Regions from separate parts of the Pseudoalteromonas sp. Bsw20308 genome, predicted to be linked through region 4. Evidence: predicted binding sites of a transcription regulator. Region 4 holds the regulator's gene; each other region holds the start of a gene.
What was found. Region 4 encodes sigma-54, which starts transcription at its own class of promoters, with help from an activator protein. Its sites were predicted from a motif close to GTTGGCACGNNNNTNGNNT; they were not measured.
Positions count from the first base shown of each region.

Region 1: fliS (flagellar export chaperone FliS) is a predicted target of sigma-54. The motif match lies at 3,238-3,256, and genes of this name have one in related genera.
Region 2: D172_RS00095 (EF-hand domain-containing protein) is a predicted target of sigma-54. The motif match lies at 1,453-1,471, and genes of this name have one in related genera.
Region 3: D172_RS13535 (flagellar basal body rod protein FlgF) is a predicted target of sigma-54. The motif match lies at 3,622-3,640, and genes of this name have one in related genera.

Region 1 covers NZ_CP013138.1:3,047,513-3,053,413, reverse strand. The annotation lists gene D172_RS13490 (flagellin) at 1-21, shown strand, start outside; gene D172_RS13485 (flagellar protein FlaG) at 166-588, shown strand; gene fliD (flagellar filament capping protein FliD) at 637-2,079, shown strand; gene D172_RS13475 (hypothetical protein) at 2,470-2,784, opposite strand; gene fliS (flagellar export chaperone FliS) at 2,793-3,194, opposite strand; gene D172_RS13465 (sigma-54 dependent transcriptional regulator) at 3,549-4,985, shown strand; gene D172_RS13460 (DNA-3-methyladenine glycosylase I) at 5,228-5,824, opposite strand.
Region 2 covers NZ_CP013138.1:16,407-22,307, forward strand. The annotation lists gene trkA (Trk system potassium transporter TrkA) at 1-414, shown strand, start outside; gene D172_RS00085 (calmodulin) at 491-706, opposite strand; gene D172_RS00090 (calmodulin) at 808-1,020, opposite strand; gene D172_RS00095 (EF-hand domain-containing protein) at 1,159-1,371, opposite strand; gene D172_RS00100 (flagellar brake domain-containing protein) at 1,838-2,491, opposite strand; gene D172_RS00105 (TrkH family potassium uptake protein) at 2,535-3,986, opposite strand; gene D172_RS00110 (YigZ family protein) at 4,083-4,697, opposite strand; gene pepQ (Xaa-Pro dipeptidase) at 4,786-5,901, opposite strand, start outside.
Region 3 covers NZ_CP013138.1:3,064,634-3,070,534, reverse strand. The annotation lists gene D172_RS13560 (CheR family methyltransferase) at 1-373, shown strand, start outside; gene flgB (flagellar basal body rod protein FlgB) at 516-923, shown strand; gene flgC (flagellar basal body rod protein FlgC) at 929-1,360, shown strand; gene D172_RS13545 (flagellar hook assembly protein FlgD) at 1,374-2,054, shown strand; gene flgE (flagellar hook protein FlgE) at 2,114-3,484, shown strand; gene D172_RS13535 (flagellar basal body rod protein FlgF) at 3,677-4,420, shown strand; gene flgG (flagellar basal-body rod protein FlgG) at 4,442-5,230, shown strand; gene flgH (flagellar basal body L-ring protein FlgH) at 5,247-5,901, shown strand, end outside.
Region 4 covers NZ_CP013138.1:800,136-806,036, reverse strand. The annotation lists gene kdsC (3-deoxy-manno-octulosonate-8-phosphatase KdsC) at 1-496, shown strand, start outside; gene lptC (LPS export ABC transporter periplasmic protein LptC) at 493-1,047, shown strand; gene lptA (lipopolysaccharide transport periplasmic protein LptA) at 1,037-1,579, shown strand; gene lptB (LPS export ABC transporter ATP-binding protein) at 1,576-2,301, shown strand; gene D172_RS03410 (RNA polymerase factor sigma-54) at 2,371-3,870, shown strand; gene hpf (ribosome hibernation promoting factor) at 3,897-4,184, shown strand; gene ptsN (PTS IIA-like nitrogen regulatory protein PtsN) at 4,189-4,641, shown strand; gene rapZ (RNase adapter RapZ) at 4,661-5,506, shown strand; gene D172_RS03390 (HPr family phosphocarrier protein) at 5,550-5,822, shown strand.

The sequences.
Region 1 (5,901 bases), 1.7 Mb from region 4:
GCGCTTAGCCTACTAGGTTAATAAGCTAATAGTAGCGGCTAGGTTGTTGGCTAACTAATACAAAAAGTCAGTATTAGTAATTAAAAAGGAGATGGCTTTAGCTATCTCCTTTTGTAGTTTAAAGCTACAATTAGTACCAATCATATGCGTAATGCAGGAGGTGATATGAACACCATAACTTCAAGCTCGGAAACGATGTTGCCAGTTTCAACTACAGCGAGTGATGTTAAGCAAGCAGGTAACACTGCTAGTAATTTAACTGAACGTGCTATTGATGATGTAAAGCAAGTAGATACACAGACCCAGCAGCAATTGCAGCAGAAAATGTATGAAAAAGAGGCTGAAGATAAACAACAGCCTTTAGAACGTGAGCAACTAGAAGAAATGGCGCAACAATTGCAGGACTTTATGGGAGAAATGAATCGCAGTCTGCAATTTAAAGTAGATGAAGATTCAGGACGTGATGTAATTAAAGTGCTCGACAAAAACAGTGGAGAAGTAATTAAGCAATATCCTTCGGAGGAAGTATTAAGCTTAGTGTCTAAGCTGTCTGAATCGGCAGGTATTTTGATTGATCAAACGGTTTAGTATCAATATTAAATTAGTTTGTTTTTTAAGTATTTAAAGAGGTGAAGTATGTCTATTTCGTTTAATGGCTTAGGCTCTGGTTTAGCTGTATCAGATATTGTTGATGCATTAGTAAATTCAGAACAAGCACCAGCTGAAGCCCGTTTAAATACTAAAGAAGCTAGTTTAACAACTGATATTTCAGCCGTTGGGGCGTTAAAGTCAGCGCTTGAAAAAGTGCAAACCTCAATGGAAGCCCTTGGTGATAGTGACAAATATCAGCAACGTAGTACATCAGGCACTGATGATTTTATATCAATAAGTGCAGATGAAGACGCACAACCAGGCAGTTATAACGTAAAAGTGGATGCATTAGCGCAGGCTCATAAGTTATCATCAAGCGCATTTACTTCAGATGAGGCAATAGGGGCAGGTGTAATTACGATAGGCTCTGGTGATAATAGTTTCTCCACTGTTTTATCGGCTACCAATACTTTAGAAGACTTACGAGACCAAATTAATAACGGGCCTTTTACTGGCAATGATAGTAATGACTCAGTTGTTGCAACGATAGTAACAAGTGATTTAGGTCAGCACCTAGTGCTCACAAGTAAAGAGACCGGTGAAGAAAACGCGATTAAAATCACTGTACAAGACAGTGATGGTAATAATACAGATACAGGTGGATTATCTCGATTAGCCTATGATGTAACAGATGCAGACCCCCTAAATCATACAACTAACTTAACTGAAGTAAACGCTGCGCAGAATGCACAAATCACCATTGATGGCACGTTGGTTGTATCTAGCAGTACTAACGAGTTTAGTAATGTGATTGATGGTGTCGATATTACCGCTAAAAAACTGCATGATGCCGCGGATAGTGGTGACATAAGTGACATATCGGTCACTGAAAATAATAATAATATTAAAAGTGGTTTAAGCGGTTTTATTGCAAGCTACAATGAGTTGCTAGAACTTAGTAACACTTTAGGTGCATCTGGCGAAGATGGCGTAGGTGTAATGGCGGGAGATTCCTTATTACGTGGAGTCATGTCTAAACTAAGAGATACAATAACAAATTCAGTTAATGTAGAAGGTAATTCGCTGTCACTTTCACAACTAGGTGTAACAACAGACCGATATGGTGTGCTTAGTTTAGATAGTGATACCTTAAGTGACCAAATTAATGCAGATGTAGGTTCTGTGCAGCAGTTTTTTGTTGGCAGTAACGATGATGATGGTGGTTTTGCACAGTCGTTTGATGAGTTAATGAGTTTCTATACAGATTCTGACGGAATTATTCAAAACAGAATCGATAGTAAAACAAATCAACTAGATGATTTAGATGATCAGCGAGAGAGTTTAACAAGTAAAATGGAATCGTTATCGTCTCGACTATATGCTCAATATAACGCAATGGATTTATTAGTTGCAAGCCTTAATAACACCAGTAGTTATGTTCAAGCTCAATTAGAAAATATGCCAGGTGTAGTTAGACAATCAAATTAATCCTTTAGTAAAAGCTTTGCTAAACGTGATCAATAAAAAACCGCTAAGTTTAAACTTAGCGGTTTTTTATTGTGTAATATTTATCTGAGATAATACTTATACTAATCTGCTTATATGGGGTCTATTTAACCTAAACTCTGGACAATAAATCTATCTCGGGCAGCTATTTTCAGCGCTAATACCAATCTGCAATAAAACTCGATAAATTTGAGGGCTTAAACTTGGCGCTAACTGTGTTAAAAATTTCTGATATAGAACAACTAAATAACGAAATTTTTGCCCAGTTATCGACAAGGTTTTCTTTCCTCAAAATAGCTCACTTAATTAAGCTGATTGGTATAAATTACGTGTAATATATAGAGTATTGAATAAAGTTATTCAATTTACTCACTAAGTCGCTTTATAAGCCTTAATAGCCCTTCCTGACTTTTTATACTTAATAATTGCTTTAGATGATTCATTTTTAGCTATGTTAGCTTTAGCTAAAATGGAATTAATTGTAATTTGAATTGACTGTAATTGCTCTGCATTAGGGCTGTTATTACTTTCACACCATTTTTTTAAATCTGTATTTAAGGTTTTTAAAATGGGTTGAGCTTCATCGGCATTATTATCGTTTACTAACGATTCAATTTCCTTAAGCAGTATTTTTATATGTTCTGCTTGATTTGTTGTTAGCTGCTCTGAAGCATTACTCGCATTCATAATATAAGCTAAACCGCAGAAACACGTTGATCAACAGGAATATTATCCCAGCCTTCTTTTATTTCTTTTACAATGTTAGACACCTCTAATACCGCGTCAACATCATTATTTAAATTGGCTTTGGTTAATGTGCGTTGGCAATAATCGTAAAGTGCCAATAAGTTGTTAGAAATACTAGGGTCTTGTTCTACTTCTAAATTAAGTGCATCTTGCAGCGCGCCGAATAACAAAACGCAGGCTGATATATTCTCGCCCTTTTTTTCAATCTCTTTTCGCTCAATAAATCCTTTTGTAGCTGCTAAGCGACCAATAATATTACTGAAAATAAGATTTATTTGTTCGTACGGGGTCATTTCGGCAATATTACTTACACGAACTTGACTGTATTTTTTTACTGAAACATGAGCCATGGGGAAATCCTAGATTTAAACGATAAAAATTATGTAAAAATAAAAGCAATAATAATGCCAAGCATTTTTTACTTATCTATTTATCGGCATGTTCGCTTTCAACTTAAGCTAATATTAGATTATATTTACTAAGAAAGTCAGCTTTGCTAAGGAATTAAATAATTTTAAAAAAATGATTTTGACACAACTTTAATAATTGGTACTTAATGATTAACTCTTAAGTATTGTTATTTTAACTAGCTGTCTGTTTTTTGGCGTTTATGTCAAAAAAATGCCGCTATCGCTTGCATCCATGGCGAACTGGCTTACAATTTAGGTAATTAAATAAATGAGTGAAAGTACGGCTCGCTAAATATGATCTTGATTTTAGATAATAATAACAATCGCGCAATAGGTTTAAATGCATCGCTTACTTTTATTGGTGAAGCAGTACAATTGTTAAATGAAACAAATTTTGAACAAGAGTGTGAAAAGTACCAACAAAAAGAATGCATGATCATTTTAGGTGCATTGCAGTTTCTTGATCACGAAGGTTTAATTAAGCGCTACCCAACCTTACCTTTTTTATTAATAGGCGAAACCCTTAAACCATTACTAAGCATTGCTAATGTGGTTGGCCTCATTTGCGAACCGTTTAGTCATGAAGTAACAACACAGTTGCTTCACGATTGTCAGCAATATCAGCGAATGTTACCAAATGGACATAAACATACCAAACCCCTTAAAACCTTTGACGGGCTAGTGGGTGAAACAGATGCAGTAAAAGATGTACGCTTTTTAATTGAGCAAGTGGCAAAAACGGACGCTAATGTTTTAATTTTAGGTGAGTCAGGAACCGGTAAAGAAGTCGTTGCTCGTAATGTACACCTGCTTTCTAAGCGTAACAATGGGCCATTTGTGCCTGTTAACTGTGGTGCTATTCCGGCGGAGTTATTAGAAAGTGAGTTATTTGGCCATGAAAAAGGGGCATTTACAGGAGCAATATCCGCTCGTAAAGGACGCTTTGAACTTGCACAAGGTGGTACGCTGTTTTTAGATGAAATAGGTGATATGCCGTTGCAAATGCAGGTTAAGTTGCTGCGCGTATTACAAGAACGCAGTTACGAGCGAGTTGGCGGTACAAAGGCGATTCAAGCTGATGTACGTGTTATTGCTGCAACGCACCGAAATTTAGAAAATATGATTGAGGAAGGTAGTTTTCGTGAAGATTTGTACTATCGCTTGAATGTATTTCCTATCGAGAACCCATCGCTGAGTGAACGTGCTGATGATATTCCGCTGCTTTTAAAAGAGTTAATGCGCCGTGTTAACGACCAGACTGGTTCTACCGCCAAGTTTACAGAACGCGCAGTTGAGAGCTTAAAGGAGCATGCGTGGCCTGGTAATATTCGTGAGCTAGCTAATTTAGTGGAACGAATGGTTATTATGTTTCCTGAAAAGGTAGTCGATATTCCCGATTTACCCAATAAATACCGCTATATTGAGGTAGAAGCATATGAGCCTGAGTACCCAGAAGAGTTAATGGAAAAAGACGCGTTTAACGATATATTTAGCACAGGATTCAGTGATTACGAAAACGAACCTGAAGCAGAGTTTAACCAAGTTGGAAGTGGGTTGTTGCCCGATGATGGTATTGAACTTAAAGATTACTTAGCCGAGCTTGAAATTAGCTTAATAACGCAAGCGTTAGAGCGCTTTGATTACGTTGTGGCTCGCGCAGCAGAAATATTAGGTGTACGCAGAACCACGCTAGTTGAAAAAATGAAAAAGTATAACCTTTCAAGAGATTAGTTTTTGAACGCCTGCAAGCAGCGCGTCTACAAAACAACCTCAAAAACTTTGGTGGTAGACGTCTAGCTTGCTCACGTGAAAAGCGAAGCTTTTAATTATTTAAACACCCATCCAAAAAACTACGTTTTTGAACGCCTGTAAGCAGCGCGTCTACAAAGCAACCTCAAATCAAAACTTTGGCGTAGACGCTGAGCTTGCTCGCGTGAAAAGCGAAGCTTTTAATTACCTACCTATTTACCTGCTTACTCACCACTAAAAGCCTTAATAATTTCTTCTTTTCTAAAACAGTCATTACTGTGATCGTTAACCATACCGCAGGCTTGCATGTGTGCATAGACTGTTGTTGGGCCTAAAAACTTAAATCCTCGCTTTTTTAAGTCTTTAGCAAATGCAGTTGATTGTTCAGTTATAGCAGGGTAGTCCTCAATATTATTCACGTGACTAACAAGCGGCTTATTACTCACAAATTGCCATTGATAGTTGCTAAAGCTACCAAACTCTTTTTGAATATCGATAAAACATTTTGCGTTATTAACAGTTGCTGCAATTTTTAAACGGTTACGAACAATCTCTTTATTTAACATTAGACGCTCAATGTCATCTGATGTAAATTCAGCTACTTTTTTTACATCAAAATTAGCAAATGCCTTTTTATAACCTTGGCGTTTTTTTAATATGGTGTACCAACTCAAACCCGCCTGTGCTGATTCAAGAGTTATAAATTCGAATAGTTTTTGGTCATCATAAAGTGGCACCCCCCATTCTTCATCATGGTAAGTAACGTAGTCAGGTTTAGTCGTGTCTAGCCATGGACAACGGCATTCTATTTGCTCACTCATTATTATTCCTTAGCGTGCGTCATTTTTATGTCGCTTGTTTTTCTTATGTAACTTAATGATAAATATATAAATAAACT
Region 2 (5,901 bases), 780 kb from region 4:
GGCGCACAAAAAACAATGGTACTTATTCAGCGTGGTGCTTACGTTGATTTAGTACAAGGGGGAGAAATAGACATTGCCATATCTCCTCAACAAGCCACCATTTCGGCATTACTAACACATGTACGTCGTGGCGACATTGTTAACGTCTACTCATTACGCAAAGGTGCAGCAGAGGCGATTGAAGCGGTAGCCCATGGTGATGAGAATACATCAAAGGTGGTTGGCCGTGCTATTGCAGATATAAAACTTCCTGCAGGTACAACGATTGGGGCAATTGTACGAAATGACGACGTACTCATTGCTCATGACGACACCATTATTATGTCAGGCGATCACGTTATTATGTTTTTAATCGATAAAAAACACATTAATGTGGTAGAAAAACTATTTCAGGTAAGTGCTATATTTTTGTAGTCTTATGACGTATAAAAAGCCGCTGGCGAAGGCGGCTTTAATCGTTGATAATCGCGTGTTAATTATCATTTTAGAGTTACTGTACTTTTGCAAACTCTTCTTTAGAAAGCTCACCATTCCCGTCAGTGTCTAAGTCATCAAATAATTTCACTAACTGCGCGTTAACTTGCGCTTCTTGCTTGGTGATAACCCCGTCACTATCGATATCAAAAGAGGCAAAATCAACGGCGGCATACGCAGCTGACGACGATGCTAAAATGATGACGGCCAGTGTTGTGTTTAATGTTTTCATAATAATTTCCTAAATAATAAAGAGGAAGTCCTTTTCAAAGATCCCTGACTGTGAAAAATGTTTAATCTGAAAAAAGATTAATTAACCTGAACTCTGGTTAACTAGTAATTAGCGAACTCTTCTTTAGAAAGCTCACCGCTACCGTCGGTATCTAGCTCGATAAATTCAGCCATTAAATCGGTGTCGACTGCCGCTTCACTTGGGCTAATTGTGCCGCTACCATCTATATCAAGGCTATTAAAGTCTGATGCTGCAAATACAACTGAAGAAGACGCTATAGCTATAAGTGCCAGTGCTTTATTTAAATGTTTCATAGTTTAATCCTTCAATGTTCTATCAAAAAAGTTGCTTCGTTTAGCTTAAACGTAATTTTTCACTTCCTTGTTACCCTCTTTCGTAAGCTCCTTGCCTACTTAGGTTGTCTTTGGCAACTCAGGATAAATACTTGTTAATTAAGCTTCTGAAAATTCTTCTTTTGATAACTCACCATTTTGGTCAGTATCAAGTTCTGAGAACATGCTCATTAACTTTGCATCTACTGATGCTTCTGCTTGGCTAATTGTGCCACTGCCGTCTACATCAAGTGTATCAAAGTCTGTTGCAGCAAAAGCGGCTGAAGAAGATGCAATAGCAATAAGTGCTAGTGCTTTATTAATGCGTTTCATAATATGTATCCTTCAAATTTATGTGTGTGCGATTAAGGTGTCTTACTTTAAATCACGCTTAAGTTCAGTACACCATGACTATTACAACTTAGGTGCCAACTTTTAAAAGCTGTTATTTTTCATTTGGTTAACAGTATAAAATCGTGATATGGATAAATTTCAAGTGCTTTCCTGTTGCTTTTTAGCAACACAGCGATATGAAAAAACAAAATAGACCATAAAAACAAGAGGTTAATTTAGATTAAAAAACCACAAATTATGAATTTAGATATTTTAGATGAGGTTTAAAGCAAAAATTTAGCTTTATTTGGGTTGGGTTTATTACATGAAATTAGATTACGGTAATCTTTTATTATTTTAAGTTACTGTTTTATATTATTTATTTAATTATTAAAAATAATAACCAAATAATTTTCATCTATAAAGCAGGCAATCGCTATTTTGTTGCAAAATAGCGAAATCTCTTTTAACCGACTTCGAATTCGAGCATGGAGGGATCAATAAAGTGCTCTTTCATAAAGGTATTCATTTCATCTTCACTGGCTAATAGTTTAATACCACATCTGATCCCCGCATCATGCTCTTTAACGCTACACACTTCGCCTTCAAAATTTTGCGCACTGCTATCTAGCATAATAGTACATTGCATATCTTTTATACTTTCAAGCTCTTTATTACCTCTAACATCAAACATAACTCCCGTTAATGAGATATCTTTAATAACACCTTCGAGTACTCTGTCGTCACTTAGTTTTAGCTTTGCAGGTAATAAAGTAGGGATACGCGTTTGCGAACGCAAACTAAATAACTGAACCTGTTCAGGAAAGTTTATAAAAATAAGCCGAGCCGGATGAGAAGAAATAGACATAATTTTCTGACGAAACGCAATTACTTTCCCACCGCAGCCTTCTATTAAAGCCCTCACGACAACGGTTATACCGTCACGTAAATAATCACTTGCCGCAGGTAAGCGTTTTGAGCTTGGATAATTTAAAATGATAAATTTATCATCAAGTAATCCCACCATCTCAGTCTTAATGCGTTTACTACTGGTAGGCGTTAAAATTTCTAGGTCGACCAAGCTGCCAATAATTATATTATTAAGATTGCTTATTGGCATATTCTCTCCCTTGTAATGTATTTTTTAAATAAAACAGTTGGCTTTATCCACGCCAAAACGTTGGCGTAAATAACACAAGTAAAGTAAATATTTCTAACCGGCCAAACACCATCGCAATAGTAAGTAACCATTTAGCGCCATCAGTTATCGCGCCATAATGCGATGCTACATCACCCAAACCTGGACCTAAATTATTTAAACAAGCAGCAGTGGCAGAGAACGCCGTTATGTTATCCATACCCGTGCCCATAAGCGCTAACATAATAATAATAAACACCAGCGCATAAGCAGAGAAAAAGCCCCACACAGCTTCTACCACTTTATCTGGCAACGCCTTTCGACCCAACTTAATTGAATATATAGCACGAGGATGCACCAAACGATTAAGCTCACGCACGCCCTGCAAATAAAGTAAAAATACGCGAACGACCTTCATACCACCACCGGTAGAGCCTGCACAGCCACCAATAAAGCTCGAAAATATAAGTAAAATAGGTAAAAACAAAGGCCATGTTGAAAAGTTATCAGTAGCAAAACCTGCCGTTGTACTCATTGATACTGCTTGGAATAAAGCCTGATCGAGGGTTTCGTCGCCATTAGCATATATTTCATTTGACGAAAGCACCGTAAAACAAATAACTACAAGTGCAAGCTGAATGCATAGGAAAACTTTAAATTCAGGGTCACGTAAATAAACTCTTACGTTTCGGCTCGATACAGCGGCATAATGTAGCGAAAAATTAATTGCAGCAATAATTAAAAAGAATACACAAATAAAGTTAATGACAGGGCTATCAAAGTGACCTATCGATGCGTCATAAGTAGAAAAGCCGCCTATCGCCACTGTAGAAAATGCATGGCAGATAGCATCAAACCAGCTCATTCCTGCCGCCCAATAAGCGAGCATACATGTCAACGTAAGCGACACATAAATGTACCAAAGATGCTTAGCTGTATCAGCAATCCGTGGAGTCATTTTTGAATCTTTTACCGGGCCTGGAATTTCAGCGCGGTACAACTGCATACCACCCACGCCTAACATAGGCAGTATAGCGACGGCGAGTACTATTATACCCATACCGCCAAACCACTGGAGTTGCTGGCGATAAAACAACACCGATTTGGGTAAATACTCAATACCGGTAAGCACTGTAGCGCCTGTGGTTGTTAAGCCAGAAAATGCTTCAAATACCGCATCAGCGAGCGATAAATTCGGTTCTTGTAAAAATATAAGCGGTAACGATGCAAATGCCCCAAGTACCAACCAAAACAAAACAACAATTAAAAAGCCTTCACGTGCTTTTAAGTCACCATTTTCATGACGGTTTGGGTAATAAGCCATCATGCCAATAACAACACTAAAGATAAATGCTAAAACAAAAGGAACACCACCACCGTCTTTATATATTAAAGACACCAGTGCTGGGGGCACCATGGTAATACTAAACAGCGCAACGAGTTGGCCAAGAATTTTTATGATGGTACGAAATTGCATTTAGCTTATCGCTTTTATTATTAGTAAATTCAGGTTGAGTAGTATCAACCAAATTAAATAGAGTGAATATGCATTACATGCAATTTGTGTAGGTTATTACTCTTTAATCGTTAACTCAACTGCGCCGTGACTTAAATCAAAAATATCTTTGATTGCTTGCTGCGCTTCGCGGCTATCTATTGTAATCACCCATTCAATATTAGCAGTAAATTGCTTATCAATATTAAGCACTTGATACTTTGTTTTTAATAACTGCTCAATCGCGCCTTGCATGCTGTACTCGCTACTCCCTGTAATTTCAACACTGGGAACTTTAAGCACTGTTTGCAACTTCACTAACGCATTGTTTAGTGAGCCACCATAAGCACGTACTAGTCCGCCAGTGCCTAATTTTATGCCGCCAAAGTAACGTGTGACGACAGCTGTGATTTCGCCAAGGCCTGAACCCACCAGCACATTTAACATAGGCTTTCCTGCAGTGCCATTTGGTTCACCATCGTCCGAAAAACCATAAACATGGCTGCCACCGGGGTTGCCTGCCACATGTGCCCAACAGTTATGACGCGCATCGCTATACTTTTCTTCAATGCTTTTAATAAATGCTTTAGCTGAATTTAAATCGGGGGTGTGTGCAATGTGAACTATAAACGTACTTTTTTTAATTTCTTCTTGATGAAAAACGTCAGCAGCAGGGTATTTATATTCAGACATATTTTAAACTTGTAAAAAGGGGGCCAAAAGGCCCCTTTAAATAATGTACGTATTTTAACGTGTATAAACTAATTGGTGTTAACTAGAATTAATCGAGCGCTAAATCTCGTGTCATATTTTCTAGGCTATCTTCGTGAACAATAATGTTATCTTCAATACGAATGCCGCCAAATGGTTTAAATGACTCTACCTTTTCCCAGTTAATAAACTGCTTATTATCGGTTTGTGCTAAATCACCAAGCAGTGAATCAATAAAGTATAAACCAGGCTCAATAGTAAACACTTGGTTTTTTTCGATCAGGCGAGTACAACGCAAGAACGGATGCCCTTCAGGCGATGGTTGATGTGTGCCCTTTTCGTCACTCATAAAACCGCCCATATCATGCACTTGTAAACCAAGGTGATGCCCTAGTCCATGCGGGAAGAAAGTAGAGGTAATTTTACGCTCAACAATTTCTGTCGCGGGTAGGTTAACAATTTTAAAGTCACTGAGTATTTGTGCGATACGGTTATGGCATTCAACGTGTAAATCACCATAAAGCATACCCGGCTTTAAACCTTTACCTAACTCGATTTGTTGAACTGTCATCGCTTGTACAAGCTCAGCAAACTCGCCCTGCTTTTTAAAATCATACGTACGAGTAATATCAGCGGCATAACCATTAAAGTTTGCACCGGCATCAATTAAAAATGAGTTATGAGTGTGTGGCGCTTTTGGATCAAAGTGCGTGTAATGCAAAATAGCGCAGTTTTCGTTAAGCGCAACAATGTTGCCGTACGGCATTTCATTTTCGCTTTGGCGTGTCGCCATTAAATACGCTTGCTGAATGTCGAACTCGCTACCACCATTAAAAAATGTATCGCGTGCAGCTTTATGCCCATCTACTGCAATGCGGTTAGCGTTGCGTAAACATTCAAGTTCGTACTGCGTTTTATAAGCGCGGTGGTAATGAAAATAGTTAAGTACAGGCTCAGGGTTCATAATACTAAAACCAAGGGCTTGCGCTACTTCAATGTATTCACCCATGTAAGCATATTTAGCTTTATCGTATGGTAATAACTTTTCTACTTGATCAGGCTGAAGTAGTAGCTCTATATCAAAGTACTCGGCCCAAAAGTCGCGAGGCTCGTCTGGCACTTTATGCCAAAAATCTACTGGACGGTAAAATATGAGTTTTGGCTTGTCGCTACCATTTACCACAAT
Region 3 (5,901 bases), 1.7 Mb from region 4:
GTGTAAAAATGGTGAATACGATGCATTGGCTTTAGCAAGAGGTCTTTCTGCTGAGCGCCGTAAAAAGTTTTTTAAAGATAGCGGCAATGGTATGGCTCAAGTAAATGATTCGATAAAAAAGCAAGTTAGCTTTAGACATTTAAATCTACTTGATTCTTACGCACTTATGGGTAAATTCGATATTATATTTTGTCGAAATGTACTTATATATTTTGCCCCAGAAGTAAAAGCTAAAATTATTAGTCAATTTGCTCAAGCGCTGAATCCTAAAGGTTACTTATTTTTGGGTGCATCAGAGTCAATGACAGGCTTAAGCAGTGAATTTGACATGGTACGATGCAACCCTGGCATTATTTATCAAAAAAAGCTGTAATAGTAACTCCTTCCCTATATAAATGACGCGCCTAGCGTCATTTTTCTTTTTAATACATACTCTTATATAAATAATCACCACTCTAGTATTAATGGCGTATTTTTTGCTTTATTCAAGGTAAGTCAATTTTTTGGAGATGGTTATGGCTATCAGTTTTGATAAGGCATTAGGTGTGCATCCGCAGGCTATGTTGATCCGTTCACAACGAGCAGAAGTAATTGCAACTAATATTGCGAATGCTGATACGCCGGGCTACAAAGCAAAAGATATTGATTTTGCCTCTGCATTAAAAGCGGCAAGATCAAACCAGCAAAGCGGCAATACAATGGTACGAACTAACGATAAACACATCGGTGGTGGTACTCGTAGTATGGATGATTCAGAATTATTTCGCTTACCAAATCAAGCAGATACGGGCGATGGTAACTCGGTTGATATACAAGTGGAACGAAACTTGTATACACAGAATGCTATGGAGTATCAGGCCAGCTTGCAATTTTTAAGCAGCAGATTTAAAGGTCTGAATAAAGCACTCGGTAGTCAAGGATAAAAATTATGAGTTTATATAATGTATTTGATATTGCAGGTTCAGGTATGAGCGCACAAAATGTACGCTTAAATACCACCGCAAGTAATATTTCTAATGCGAATACGATTAGTTCTTCTCAAGACAAAACATACCGAGCGCGACAACCTGTATTTGCTGCTGAACTTACCAAAGCTTCAGCATCGGCAAGTAATCAACAGGGCTCCGCCGTTGGCGTTAAAGTTTTAGGCATTGTTGAAAGCAGTGCTCCATTACAGATTGAGTATAATCCAAATCACCCGAGTGCGGATGAAAATGGCTATATTTATAAACCCAACGTTAATGTTGTTGAGGAGATGGCTAATATGATTTCTGCCTCTCGCTCTTATGAAACAAACGTGCAAGTTGCAGATGCAGCTAAGCAAATGTTAAGTAAAACACTGCTGCTAGGTCAGCGGTAACCGAGGGTAGGTTATGAATAACGATATAAGTACATCTTCATCCTATTTAGACTCAATCCGTTGGCAAGAGCAGCAAGTAGCTAGCAGCGAAGATGAGAGTGACGCGTTAACACAAGAAGATTTTTTCTCGTTGTTGACGCAGCAATTGTCGTATCAAGATCCCAGTAACCCTGCGGACAATGATCAAATGATTGCGCAAATGACTAGTTTTACTATGGCGCAAGGCATTACAGATTTAAATACTAACTTTGAATCCTTAGCCTCTTCGATGACGTCTAATTCTGCATTACAAGCCTCAACGCTTGTTGGTAAGCAGGCTTTACTAGAGTCAAATACCCTTGATTTAAATGAAACGGGTGATGCTAGAGGCTCAGCAGTAGCAGAAGAAGCTATGGATAACCTTAAAATCAAAGTAACTGACGAATCAGGTCAATTAGTAAGAACGATTGATATGGGTTCTCAGGCAGCTGGAGCAATTCGCTTTGCTTGGGATGGTAACAACGAAGCCGGCGAACGTTTACCTGAAGGTGAATACACAATAACAGCTGAAGGAAGTACTAACGGTGAATTTTCAAGTTTACCCGTTGCTACTTTTAAGAACATTGAAAGTGTAAATATTAACGGCTCAAGTGGCATTATTATTAACACTAAAGAAGGTGCGGTTAGACTGACGGATGTCGCAGAAATCGCATAATTAATTTTAGTATTTTTTGCCTGCCAGCAGGCTTCAGATTGATAGGTTAGAGGTGAATTATGAGCTTCAATATTGCATTAACAGGCCTTGCTGCCGCGCAAAAAGATTTAGATGTAACAGCAAATAATATTGCGAACGTCAATACTACCGGTTTTAAAGAGTCACGCGCAGAGTTTGCCGATGTTTATGCATCGTCAGTATTTAGCGCAGGTAGGACTAAAAATGGTGATGGTGTGCAAACGACGATGGTTGCACAGCAGTTTCACCAAGGATCACTGCAGTTTACTAATAACTCTTTAGATTTAGCTATTACAGGTGAAGGTTATTTTGCGATGACCGATGATATTTCATCGCAAGATTTAACCTATACTCGTGCCGGTGCATTTAAATTAAACCAAGATAATTTTATGGTTGACGCTAAGGGTAATTTCTTACAAGCATTCCCTGTAGATTCATCAACCGGTGATACAACATCAGTGAGTTTGAGTACAACAAACCCAGTTCAAATACCAGATTCATCAGGTTCGCCACGTGCTACAGAAAATGTATTCTTATCGTTCAATTTAGATGCGACAGCTGATGCACCGGGTATAGATTTTGATCCTACATCAAATGGTACTTATAACTCATCTACATCAACGACAGTTTATGACTCGTTAGGTGAGCCGCATATATTGCAATACTTTTTTGTAAAAGGACCTGACGCAGCTTCAGGTGGTGCAGATAATAGCTGGGAAGTGTATGCGACACTTGATGGAAAGGTAGTTGATGGAACTTCGGGCGCAGAACAAACCACGACCCCTTATGCACCGATCACAACTCTTGGTTTTGATTCAAGTGGTTTACCTGCAACGACAGGCGGAGTAGCAAATACAAACCTAACCACTTTTGATGAGATAAACCTACCTGCTGGTGCTGGTACTGGTTTATCTACAATGCTTGATAATGGTGCTACATTCCCAGGCACAGGTATTGAGCTTAATTGGCGTGATGAAAACAATACGGCAGGACGTATACCAACACAGTATTCAAGTGGTTTTGAAGTTAAAGCACTTGATCAAGATGGTTCGACTGTTGGTCGTTTAGCTGGAATTGATATTGGCACCGACGGTAAACTAGTTGCTTCATACAGTAACGGTGATTCAACATACCTTGGCCAGATAGCTATGGTTCGCTTTCCTAATTCGCAAGGTTTATCACAAATAGGCGACACAAGTTGGAAGCAAAGTATTGACTCAGGTGAGCCTGTTGCAGGTGAGGCAGGGTCAGGTACATTTGGTAGTATTAACTCATCAGCACTTGAGCAATCAAATACAAATTTAACTAATGAGCTTGTCGATTTAATCACAGCTCAACGTAATTACCAAGCTAACTCGCGAGCGCTTGAAGTTAACTCAACAATCCAGCAAAGTATTTTGCAGATTCGATAATTTAAATTTAATTAAATATTTTAGGCTGCATTTTGCAGCCTTTTTTATTTTAGCCTCTAAACCAAAACCAATGGTTACAGTAAGTGGCTATCATTTCTATTGTTTGTTTCATCACTCTAATGTTACGTAAACTCTAATCTGGCATCTATTTTGCATTTGTTAAGTTAGAGATTTTTAATGTGAGTCGATGTTATGGACAAAATGGTCTACATTGCGGCCTCAGGTGCTAAACAGAGCCTGCAGGGCCTTGCCCTTAAAGCCAATAATTTGGCGAATGCCAATACGACAGGCTTTAAATCAGACTTTGCTCAAGCACGTTCTATGCAAGCGTTTGGTGAAGGGCTGCCAACACGTGTATTTTCGATGCAAGAACGTCCGGGTTCAAACATGACATCGGGTGGCATAGTTGAAACAGGCAGAGATTTAGATATCGCAATGAGCGATAACGCATGGCTGAGTGTGCAAGATGCGTCGGGTAATGAAGCTTACACTAAAGTAGGCACGCTCAATATCACAGCAGAAGGCATGCTGGTAACAAGTCATGGACGTCAAGTTATTGGCGAAGGTGGTCCAATTATACTGCCTGTACCAATTGAAAAGGTTGAATTTAGTCAAGATGGTGCTATTCAGGTTCGTCCGCAAGGCGCCCCAGCAAATTTTTTAGAAGAAGTTGATCGCTTAAGGGTCGTTGAGGCTGATAATTCACAACTTGAAAAAGGTAATGATGGCTTATTTAGACCAAAACCAAATCAAGTTGTTGATACTTCCGCTAATGTAAAAGTATTGAGTGGAACCTTAGAAATGTCGAATGTAAACCCCGTTCATGAAATGGTCGATATGATAAGTCATCAACGCCAATTTGAATTACAAGTCAAACTGATGAAAACAGCTGAAGAAATTGACGAACGTCAAGATCAGCTGTTGCGCATAGTTTAACTTTAAAATGAGGACACTATTATGAATCCTGCATTGTGGATCAGTAAAACAGGGCTTGATGCTCAACAAACCGATATTTCGGTTATTTCAAATAATTTAGCGAATGCCAGTACGGTTGGTTACAAAAAAAGCCGCGCTATATTTGAAGATTTACTTTATCAAAATATTAATCAGCCAGGTGGTCGTTCATCGCAAGACACTGAAATGCCATCAGGCCTAATGTTAGGTGCGGGTGCAAAAGTTGTAGCCAACCAAAAAGAGTTTACGCAAGGTAACATGTTAACCACCGAAAACTCACTAGATTGGATGATTTCCGGCGAAGGTTTTTTTGAAGTGCTGCAGCCAGATGGCAATATTGCCTATTCGCGCAATGGCCAGTTTACCACCGATGGTGATGGACGAATTGTTACATCGGGTGCTGGTTATGTTATTCAGCCAGAAATGAATGTCCCCGAAGATGCTCAATCGATTACTGTTTCGCAAGACGGAGAAGTATCTGTTCGTGTTGCAGGTCAAGCCGATAACGTAGTTATTGGTCAGATCACCATTAGTGACTTCATTAATCCATCGGGTCTTGAGCCGATTGGTCAAAACCTTTATACCGAAACAGCTGTAAGTGGTGCTCCGGTGCAGGGTAACCCTGGGGTTGAGGGGCTTGGTAGTATTATTCAAGGCTCACTTGAAACATCAAACGTAAATGTCACAGAAGAGCTGGTAAATCTTATCGAAACTCAACGTATTTATGAAATGAATTCAAAAGTAATTTCAGCCGTCGACGAAATGATGAGTTATATCAATCAGCAACTATAAGGTTTAGGGGCAGAATATGCGTAATATTATGTTATTTGCGGCAGGCACTCTATTTTTAAGTGGATGTGTATCAACACAAAATAGTGAAATAGTGCAAGACGATCCTTACTATGCGCCAATGTACCCAGAACCAAATATAGAACCTGTTGTAGCAACAGGCTCTTTATTTAACACGAATGTGTCGAACGATTTATACGCGGACAGAAAAGCTCTGCGTACCGGCGATATCATTACGGTTAAATTGCAAGAATCTACCCAAGCTACAAAAGCGGCAAAAACAGAAACAGATAAGCAATCTGACACGAGCCTTGACCCTGTAATTGGTTTGGGGGGACTTCCTGTTAATATCGGTGGCGACAGTATTCAATTTGGAATTGGCAGTGATTCATCGTTTTCTGGTGACTCTAAATCAAATCAATCAAATAGTTTATTTGGCAATATATCGGTTAATGTGATGCGTGTTTTACCAAACGGTAACTTAGTTATTCGAGGTGAAAAATGGTTAACTCTTAATACAGGCGAAGAGTTTATTCGCTTAGAAGGGTTGGTGCGCCCGCAAGATGTTGGCTCAGATAATACGGTTGAATCAAACCGAATAGCTAATGCACGGATTCAATATTCAGGTAAAGGGCAAACCCAAGAAGCACAAAGTGCTGGTTGGTTAACGCGCT
Region 4 (5,901 bases):
AAAAGTAAAACTACTTATATGCGATATTGATGGTGTATTTTCTGATGGCCGAATTTATCTTGGCAATCAAGGTGAAGAGCTCAAAGCATTTAATACAAAAGATGGTTTTGGCATTAAAGCGCTTATAAACAGTGGCTTTGAAGTGGCTGTTATTACTGGTCGCCATTCGCAGATAGTGCAACAACGTATGACCAGTTTAACAGTACAACATATTTATCAAGGTCAAGAAAACAAGCTTATTGCTTACGAAGAGCTAAAAAACAAGCTTCACCTAAGTGATGATCAAATTGCCTACATTGGTGATGATGGCCCCGATATGCCAGTAATGGAATTAGTCGGGTTTGCCGTTGCAGTTAACGATGCTCACCCACTAATCAAGCGTTTATCACATTACACGACACAGATGCTGGGTGGTTTTGGCGCAGTGAGAGAACTAACCGACTTACTTATGCTAGAGAACGACAAACCACTTACTAGCAAAGGTACTAGTTCATGAATACAGCGCGCATAATTTTAAGCGTTTTATTCATCAGCTGTATGGTTTGGCTTTGGTACCCTTATTTTGCACAAACAAATATGACAGCTCAGGTTGAAGCTGAAGTTATCGCTAAGCCTGATTATATTGCTATTGAGCTAAAACAAACGGCCTATGATGAAAATGGTAAAATTAATCATAAAGTTACAGCTGCTAAAATGGAATTATATCAACAGTTAGGCTTTACCTTTTTTGAAAAGCCCATTTTCACCTTATATAACGAAAAACAAACATGGCGAATAAATGCAGACGAAGCAACGTTATATGAAGGAAAACAATTAATTTTAGAAGGTAACGTGGTTGCCAAGAATCTTACTGATAATGCAATGATAGACAAGATTAATGCGGATAATATTCAAGTAGATATAAAACTACTCACGATGCGTTCAGAGCAACCCGTTATTGTTACGGGACCCAATTTAAAGATCACCGGTAAAGGCCTTGAAGCCGATTTAAAAACTGAAGTGATAAAACTTATTAACCATACGCGAACTATATATTATGACCAATAAAATTTCAAAAATACTTATTATTCCGACACTTATACTAGCTTTCAACCTTAGCGCTGCTGAACAAGCGATTCAACCTGCAGCGAATCAAATATCAATAAGTGCCGACAAACAAGAAGGCCAATTAAAAGAAAACGTCGGAATTTTTGAAAAAAATGTTGAGATTATTCACGGCAACCGCCGTATTACAGCCGACCGTTTAGAAGTACATAAACGTGATGAATTAGGCGATAATAAACAGCTACTAATTGCAACTGGTAGCCCTGCATATTTCGAAGAAAAACAAACTGATGGCACTATAATGAGCGCCAGCGCAAACGAAGTTCGTTATGATGTAGCTAAACGATTTTTAACCCTTATTGGCGATGCACAAGTATCGCAAGCGGGTCAAAAAATAAATGCCAAGAGTATTACTTACGATATGCAACAGCAATTAATTAGCGCTGAAAAAGACGAAAACTCAACCGATCGTGTGCATACTATTTTAGTACCTATTGAGACTAAAAAAGAAAAAAACGATAAAGGTCAGCCATGAGTACATTAAAAGCAGAACTATTAGCTAAAAGTTATAAAGGCCGTGAAGTTGTAAAAAATGTAGGTCTGGAAGTAAAGGCTGGCAGCATAGTCGGGTTACTTGGCCCTAATGGTGCAGGTAAAACCACAACGTTTTATATGATTGTAGGCCTTGTACCTAGTGATAAAGGCAAGATTTCTATCGACGATAACGATATTACTCTTTTACCTATGCATAGTCGTGCTAGATTAGGCATTGGTTACTTACCCCAAGAATCATCAATTTTTAGAAAGCTTACTGTTTATCAAAATTTAATGGCTATTTTAGAAACACGTAAAGAGCTAAATAAGCAAGCAAGAGAAGACACACTTAACAATTTATTAGATGAATTTAGTATTCAGCACATTCGTGATAGCCAAGGTATGGCATTATCAGGAGGCGAGCGTCGCCGAGTTGAAATAGCGCGAGCACTAGCCGCTGATCCTAAATTTATATTGCTTGATGAGCCTTTTGCTGGTGTTGACCCTATTTCAGTGTTAGATATAAAGAAAATAATAGAACATCTTAAAAATCGTGGTATTGGTGTGTTAATTACCGACCATAATGTAAGAGAAACTCTTGATGTTTGCGAAAAAGCCTACATAGTTTCTCATGGTGAGTTAATTGCTTCTGGTACACCAGAGCACGTATTAAACGATAAAACAGTACGTGATGTTTATTTAGGCGAACAATTTAGGCTGTAACATTTACGCCATGTCTTTAAGCATCTGCTAGTATTAATTATAACAACATAAAAGGATTGTTAGAGATACATGAGGCAATCATTACAGCTGCGCATGGGCCAGCAACTTACAATGACTCCACAGCTGCAACAAGCAATTCGCCTGCTGCAACTCAGTACATTGGATCTCCAGCAAGAAATACAAGAAGCACTCGACAGCAACCCCCTATTAGAGGTTGAAGAGCAAGATTACGCCGAAGATTCTGCTGGTAAAAACGAGCAAAAAGCAGATAACGACGATGTAACTGTTAGCGCAAATGCTGATGATGTTCCGAGCGAATATGAGCAAGACAGTGGTGAAGCACTTGCTAAAGATACGCTAAGTGATGAAATGGCTATGGATGTTAGTTGGGATGAATATATGAGCGCAGCCCCAGCGTCATCATCAGGACCAATGCCTGAAGATGAATCTATATACCAAGGCTCCTCAACTGAAACGCTCCATGAATACCTAATGTGGCAACTACAACTGACTCCCTTTAGTCCTACCGATGAAGCGATTGCGATTGCGATTGTTGAAGCCGTAGATGATTCGGGTATTTTAACGCTGAGCTGCGAAGAAATTTTAGAAAGTTTTAATCAAGAGAACGAAGAAGACAACGAAGTTGAACTTGACGAAATAGAAGCTGTTTTAAAACGAATTCAATTGTTTGACCCTGTTGGTATTGCAGCACGTAGTTTACAAGAATGCTTATGTATTCAGCTGAACCAATACGATAAAGAAACACCCTATATTAATGAAACAAAAATGATTTTAACCGAGCACATTGATCTATTAGCTGCTCGCGACTATCGTACATTAATGAAAAAAACAAAGCTCAAAGAAGAAGAGCTTAAAGAAATAATGACTTTAATACATACTCTTAGCCCAAAACCGGCGGATACTATAGTTAGAGAAGAATCTGAGTATGTAATTCCTGATGTATCGGTGAAAAAAATAAAAGGTCGCTGGGTTGTTGAACTAAACCCAGATAGCATGCCTAAAATCAGAGTCAACAGCCAATATGCAGCAATGTCACGCACCGTTAAATCAAGTGGTGATAGCCAGTTTATTCGCTCGCATCTACAAGAAGCTAAATGGTTTATTAAAAGTTTAGAAAGTAGAAACGATACACTATTAAAAGTAACTAATTGTATTGTTAAGCAACAACAAGGTTTTTTTGAGCATGGCCCCGAAGCCATGAAACCAATGGTTTTAAATGATGTAGCAGAAATGGTAGAAATGCACGAATCAACTATTTCACGCGTAACAACTCAAAAATATATGCATACACCTCGCGGTATTTTTGAGCTTAAATATTTTTTCTCAAGCCATGTAAGTACTGAAAATGGAGGCGAATGCTCATCAACAGCAATACGCGCTCTCATTAAAAAATTAATCGCAGCAGAAAACTCAGCAAAACCATTGAGTGATAGTAAAATTGCAGATATATTAGCTGAGCAAGGAATAAAAGTAGCGAGACGTACAATCGCAAAATATCGCGAATCTCTAGCTATTCCACCGTCAAATCAGCGAAAAAGTTTGATTTAAGACGCTAAACAAAGAGGGTAATGCTTATGCAACTAAACTTAACTGGTCGTCACGTAGAAGTAACTGATTCATTAAGAGATTATGTAAATACCAAATTTGCGAAGCTAGAAAGACACTCAGATCATATTAATAATGTTCATGTCATTCTTGATATAGAAAAATTAAACCAAAAAGCTGAGGCAACGATTCATGTAAGTGGAGCTGAGTTATTTGCCTCTACTGAACATCAAGATATGTACGCCGCCATTGACTCGCTGATTGACAAGCTCGATCGCCAAGTTATTAAACACAAAGAGAAGCTTGCTCGACACTAATATTATGAAATTAAGTTCACTTATATGCCAGGACTGCAGCAGAGCTGCGGTCCTTTTTAATAGTAAAAAAAGAATTTTAGAGTTCATCAGTCAACTTGCTCATGACAAGCTCCCATATCTTTCTCAACAAGATATTCTCAGCGCCTTAATGAATAGAGAAAAACTGGGAAGCACTGGTATAGGAAGAGGTATTGCAATCCCTCATGGGCGAATGAGCGGTGCAGAAGAGCCTTTAGCACTCGTATTAGTAAGCGAAACACCTATTAATTTTGATGCAATAGATAATCGCCCTGTTGATATATTTGTTGCTCTCATCGTACCTGATGGCGATAACCAGCAGCACTTAAAGACGCTCGCAACGATAGCTGATAAACTAAATAATAAAGATTTTTGTAAACAGTTACGCAGCGCAAAATCAGATACTGAACTGTATCAAGTTATTGTAGAACAATCGTAATTAACATAATGGGTGATAAATGGAATTAATTATCATAAGTGGCCGTTCCGGTTCTGGAAAATCGGTTGCTTTACGCGTAGTTGAAGATTTAGGTTATTATTGCGTAGATAATATTCCAATTAATCTGCTACCTTCTTTAGTGAGAAGTGTATCTGATAACTACGACAAAATTGCAGTTAGTATTGATGTCCGTAATTTACCAAAAGAGCAAGATGAATTTAACGATATCCTTGAATACTTACCTGGCTTTGCTAAACCGACTCTGTTTTATCTAGACAGTGAGGATCAAACATTAATTAAACGTTTTTCTGAGACTCGCCGTCTACACCCGTTATCAGTTGACTCATTACCTCTTGATTTAGCTATAAAAAAAGAAAAAGAACTACTCGATGTTCTCACGACTCGCGCTGACTATATGATCGACACGAGTGATTTAAGTGTTCATCAACTTGCTGAATCAATTCGTGAAAAAATTCTGGGTAAAAAAGATAAACAACTCATTGTTACTTTTGAGTCGTTTGGCTTTAAACACGGCATTCCTAAGGAAGCTGATTATGTCTTTGATGCACGCTTTTTACCGAACCCACATTGGGAGCCAGAATTAAAACCTTTAAATGGCTTAGACCAACCCGTAAAGGATTACTTAGCCAGCCACAGCATTGTCCAAAAGTTCACTTGGCAAATTCAAACTTTTGTACAAACATGGTTGCCACATTTAGAGCGAAATAACCGTAGCTACTTAACTATTGCTATAGGTTGTACTGGTGGGCAACATCGCTCAGTATATTTAGCACAAACGATTGGTGAAAGTTTTTCGATGACACATCCAAATGTAAAAATCCGCCATAGAGAACAAGAAAAATAACTCATTCAAAATAATCATCTGTTCAGCTTAGGTAGAGTAACTTATGCGTTTAGAAGACACTTTTTTAATAAAAAATAAATTAGGACTTCATGCAAGAGCCGCTACAGTATTAGCGCAACTTGCTATTAAATTTGATGCCTCAATCATGATATATCAAGATGATAAAGAAGCGCCTGGGGACAGTGTATTGGCTTTAATGCTACTGGAAAGCAGTCAAGGAAAAGAGGTAAAAGTAGTGTGTGAGGGCCCTGATGCCGAACAAGCTTTAAATGCCGTTGGTCAATTGATAGCACAACGCTTTAATGAAGAAGAATAGCACTTAGCTAAAAACCGAAACTAAGATAAACTAAATGTGGTTAATTACCCCATTAATAAACCTCCCTATCCATAGTTAT